DNA from 2 places in the Lactiplantibacillus brownii genome. Region 2 is predicted to be linked to the other one. Evidence: predicted binding sites of a transcription regulator. Region 2 holds the regulator's gene; the other holds the start of a gene.
The links. The regulator CtsR, encoded in region 2, represses protease genes until heat stress. The targets are predictions, from matches to a motif close to TTGGTCAAAAAAGGTCAAANA.

Region 1 (2,405 bases), 200 kb from region 2:
TCTTACCTTCAATTTGTCCTAACATTTCAGGGTCAGATAAAATAGTGATATGAGCTTCAAAAACTTCCGCTTCTTCAGCGCCTAAGCTTTTCGTTGCTTTGTCTTTGATGACTTGCAATTCAGCCTTGGAAGCGTCAAAAGCGTCATGTAACTTCTTGATTTCGGCATCAGTATCTGAAACCGTCGTCTTTTCGAATGACAAATCTGGATCAACTAGCATATAGGCCTTAGCAATCGCAATACCATCACTGGCAGCGATTCCCTTTAGTACCTTTTCAGCCATTATTCAGATAATCCTTCTTTCTTCATCGTTTCAGCCAAAGCTGCGATAGCATCTGCTTCGTCAGCACCTTCTGCTGAAATCGTTACATCTGCATCTTTACCAACACCGAGTGACATAACACCCATGATGGACTTCAAGTTAACTGACTTGTCTTGGTATTGCAACGTAATTTCTGAGTTGAATTTACTTGCTGATTGTACCAATAATGTTGCGGGACGTGCGTGGATACCTGTGTCTGCGATTACGTGAAAATCTTTCTTTTCCATAACTATTCGATCTCCTTCGAAGATGTAAATTTAAATTGGTTCCGAGTCAACCCGAGTTGCCGCCAACACGTGCGCTCTAGAGCCCTTAATATTGATGATAGCAATTATCCAATTGAAATACAAGCCCTTTCATTCATCAAATTGCGATTAATTGGTAGCCTTACCATCCTTATCAAAATGGTAAACAACGTGCCCATCAAGGTCAGCCATACCAATGATTCTTTTTCGGTATTCATAGCCCATGTAGGCTTCATGGAACGCCATAAAGTCCGCGGGGTCCACACTAAAGCTTTCCCGCTCACCTGTACGCAAGGCTTCCATTAACTGATGATAATCCGTTGCCACAGTTTTCCCTCCTTCTTAATCCGTTCAGTTAGGAACGTTCATCAACTAACATCAGGACAGGTCAGACCATTTACGTGCGAAATGACTAAGTTGTACTATAATATGGTCAGACGGTTCACGAACTGACTTGTTCTGATTAGGTGTTAAATATACAACTGATAATACCGAATGACAAGTGATTTAGTCGAACCGGCCGAACACTTCAGAAATAATTAAGTTGTTGAATCTTCACGTTTTAGACCACTCCTGTAAGTCCAAAGCTATCCAGTTTTGATGTTGAGTCTTTAAACTTGCACGGTCTATAAAAATCGTTATACTAATAGTCAAAGGTCAACAAAGGTCAGATGATTTTTGAACCTTTCACTAGGACGATTCATCGACTTAGTGAATATTTCTGATTAAGAAAGGTGTGTGACAGCAATATGCTCTGTGACAATTGCCATAAGAACGAAGCGACGATTCATTTATATACGAACGTCAACGGTCAGCGGCGGCAGATCAATCTTTGCCAAAATTGCTATCAACTGCTCAAGAATCAGGAACAGCAACCAAATAACGGAGTTGGAGGTACTGATATGGCACAAGATCCATTTGGTTTTGGCGGTCTTGACGATATCTTCCGCGCTATGCAAGGCGGCGACGTCAATTCTGGCGACGGCTATCGGCAACAGCAACAGACCCCACCGACCCAACCTGCTGGTCCCAATAATGGGGGCAACCGGCGTGGCTCAAACGGCGGCGGCCTACTTGGGCAATATGGCTACAACTTAACTGAACAAGCTAAGCAAGGCAAAATTGACCCAGTCATCGGTCGTGACAATGAAATCAACCGCGTCATCGAAATCTTGAACCGGCGGACGAAAAATAACCCGGTTCTGATTGGTGAAGCTGGGGTTGGTAAGACGGCGGTCGTTGAAGGCTTAGCCCAGAAGATTGTTTCTGGTCAAGTTCCCCAAAAACTATTAAATAAAGAAATCATTCGTTTGGATGTGGCTTCCCTTGTTCAAGGCACCGGGATTCGGGGTCAATTTGAACAACGGATGCAACAACTCATGAAGGAAGTTCAATCGAATCCAAATATTGTCCTCTTCATTGACGAAATCCATGAAATTATGGGTGCCGGCAATGCTGAAGGCGGTATGGATGCTGGTAACGTTTTGAAGCCAGCCTTAGCTCGTGGCGACTTCCAACTTGTTGGGGCTACTACGCTCAACGAATATCGCGACATTGAAAAAGATGCGGCTCTCGCTCGGCGTTTCCAACCAGTTACGGTTGACGAACCGAGTGTTGAAGAATCCATCAAGATTTTGCAAGGGATTCAAAAGGAATATGAAGATTATCATCACGTTAAATACAACGCGGATGCAATCGTCGCAGCGGTTAAGTTATCAAACCGTTACATTCAAGATCGATTCTTACCTGACAAAGCCATTGACTTACTTGATGAAGCTGGGTCACGGAAGAATTTGACCTTGAAGACCGTTGATCCGAAGACGATTCAAGAAAAGATC
Region 2 (2,405 bases):
CATTTTCCATAATTTAATATTTTTTTTGCGGAAGTAGTTCAGTGGTAGAACATCACCTTGCCATGGTGGGGGTCGCGAGTTCGAATCTCGTCTTCCGCTTTTAATTTGCCGGGGTGGCGGAATTGGCAGACGCACAGGACTTAAAATCCTGCGGTTAGTGATAACCGTACCGGTTCGATCCCGGTCCTCGGCATTTTAAATATGCACCCATAGCGCAATTGGATAGAGTGTCTGACTACGAATCAGAAGGTTGTAGGTTCGACTCCTACTGGGTGCATTTAGTATCGGGAAATAGCTCAGCTTGGTAGAGCACCTGGTTTGGGACCAGGGGGTCGCAGGTTCGAATCCTGTTTTCCCGATCGATCAAAACAGTCTTAGTTATTGTAACTAGGGCTTTTTATTTAAATTTTTTAACGGGAAGTAGCTCAGCTTGGTAGAGCACTACGTTCGGGACGTAGGGGTCGCAGGTTCAAATCCTGTTTTCCCGATGAGGACTAAACCACAGAAGGATCCAGTCAATTAGGCTGGATTTTTTTGTGCCCAAAGCTTGTTTAACGTCGTACTCATCGTTACAATTATCCATTTAACTTGCCAATTCGGTTGGCCTGAACTGATGCTGGAGCGTGCTGAGCAACAGAGACAGACAAGCGATAGAGTAGCTACAATATCTTAACCACCAGCTCGCCATAATTTTTGGCCGCTAAGGCAATTTTCAGTCCAATCAATTGAATGCAGGTCAGGGGCGTGCTATGCTGTAACAACCGTGAGAGGCCTATCTGTACCGCCCTTTAGGTGAAATTCTTTGCAATTTCTGGTTATCCTCGTATAATGAAAGTCAATATTAGTCAAAGATAATGTAAAGGGTGAAGCAGATGCAAAGTCAAAATATCTCCGATATCATCGAAAAATATTTAAAAAGTATTTTGGCGGACGCTGAGCATGTTGAAATTCGGCGGTCAGAAATTGCTGACTTGTTCAATGTGGTCCCTTCTCAAATCAATTATGTGATTAAGACTCGTTTTACCATTCAAAACGGTTACTTAGTAGAAAGCAAACGTGGCGGTGGTGGTTACATTCGAATCGAGAAGGTTAACCTCTTGGATGACGCTGACGTTTTGGACACCCTGATTCAAGTGATTGGGGATTCAATAACGCAACGGGATGCCTACGCGGTCGTCCAAAGCCTCTATGAGGATGATGTATTGAATCGCAGGGAAGCCCAATTAATTTTAGTCGCGACTGATCGGAATACGCTAGGCGTTGATGATCATGACTTGGAAAACAGTTTACGAGCGCGCATCATTATTGGAATCTTGAACCACCTGCGTTACGAAAGTTAAAGAAAGCGAGGAATCGCAATGGATAACCTATTTACCCCGAGTGCCAAGAGTGTCTTAGTTTTAGCGCAAGAACAGGCTAAGTATTTTAAACACCAAGCAGTGGGAACGGAACATTTATTATTAGCATTGGCCATCGAGAAAAATGGGATTGCTAACAAAGTCTTACAACAATATGCGGTTACGGAAGATGATATTCGTGAAGAGATCGAACGTTTCACGGGTTATGGCACCTTAAGTAATGTCGGCAAAGAGACCTATTTACCTTATTCACCAAAAGCAAAGGAAATTTTGTCTGTGGCGGGTGATGAGGCCAAACGTTTGGGTGCCAACAAGATTGGGACTGAACATCTCCTATTAGCGATGTTGTCTGATGAAAGTATCCTGTCCTCGCGTATCTTAATGAACTTAAACTTAGATTTAGGACAAACACGCAAAGTAGTGTTACGAAAACTTGGTGTCAGTGATGCCATGGGTAAGCGTAAAACTAATGGTCAAACGCGTGGTGGCAAAAAAGCTGAAGGCACCCCAACCCTAGATTCGTTAGCACGTGATTTAACACAATTAGCTAGTGAACAAAAGATGGACCCTGTGGTTGGACGTTCAAAAGAAGTCAAACGGGTCATCCAGATCTTGTCACGGCGAACGAAGAATAACCCTGTTTTGATTGGGGAACCTGGTGTTGGTAAGACGGCGATTGCTGAGGGTTTGGCCCAAAAGATCGTTGCCGGTGATGTTCCAAGTGATATGGCAGATAAGCGGTTAATGATGCTCGATATGGGGTCATTAGTTGCTGGGACCAAGTATCGTGGTGAATTTGAAGACCGTTTGAAGAAGGTCATCGATGAAATTTACAACGATGGACATGTCATTCTCTTCATTGATGAATTGCATACGTTAATTGGTGCCGGTGGTGCTGAAGGGGCAATTGATGCGTCAAATATCTTGAAACCTGCCTTGGCTCGTGGTGAATTACAAACCATTGGTGCGACGACTTTAAATGAATATCAAAAGTATATTGAATCTGATGCAGCGTTGGAACGACGTTTTGCGACAGTGATGGTTGAT

Region 1: the regulator CtsR is predicted to act here: its motif matches at 1,221-1,241, upstream of RA086_RS05060 (ATP-dependent Clp protease ATP-binding subunit).

The regions. Positions count from the first base shown of each region.
Region 1 is NZ_JAVCWF010000001.1:1,149,631-1,152,035, reverse strand. It holds gene ptsP (phosphoenolpyruvate--protein phosphotransferase) at 1-283, opposite strand, end outside; gene RA086_RS05070 (phosphocarrier protein HPr) at 283-549, opposite strand; gene RA086_RS05065 (hypothetical protein) at 697-894, opposite strand; gene RA086_RS05060 (ATP-dependent Clp protease ATP-binding subunit) at 1,317-2,405, shown strand, end outside.
Region 2 is NZ_JAVCWF010000001.1:954,556-956,960, forward strand. It holds tRNA gene RA086_RS04110 (tRNA-Thr) at 1-2, shown strand, start outside; tRNA gene RA086_RS04115 (tRNA-Gly) at 28-99, shown strand; tRNA gene RA086_RS04120 (tRNA-Leu) at 108-193, shown strand; tRNA gene RA086_RS04125 (tRNA-Arg) at 204-277, shown strand; tRNA gene RA086_RS04130 (tRNA-Pro) at 286-359, shown strand; tRNA gene RA086_RS04135 (tRNA-Pro) at 415-488, shown strand; gene RA086_RS04140 (CtsR family transcriptional regulator) at 873-1,340, shown strand; gene RA086_RS04145 (ATP-dependent Clp protease ATP-binding subunit) at 1,359-2,405, shown strand, end outside.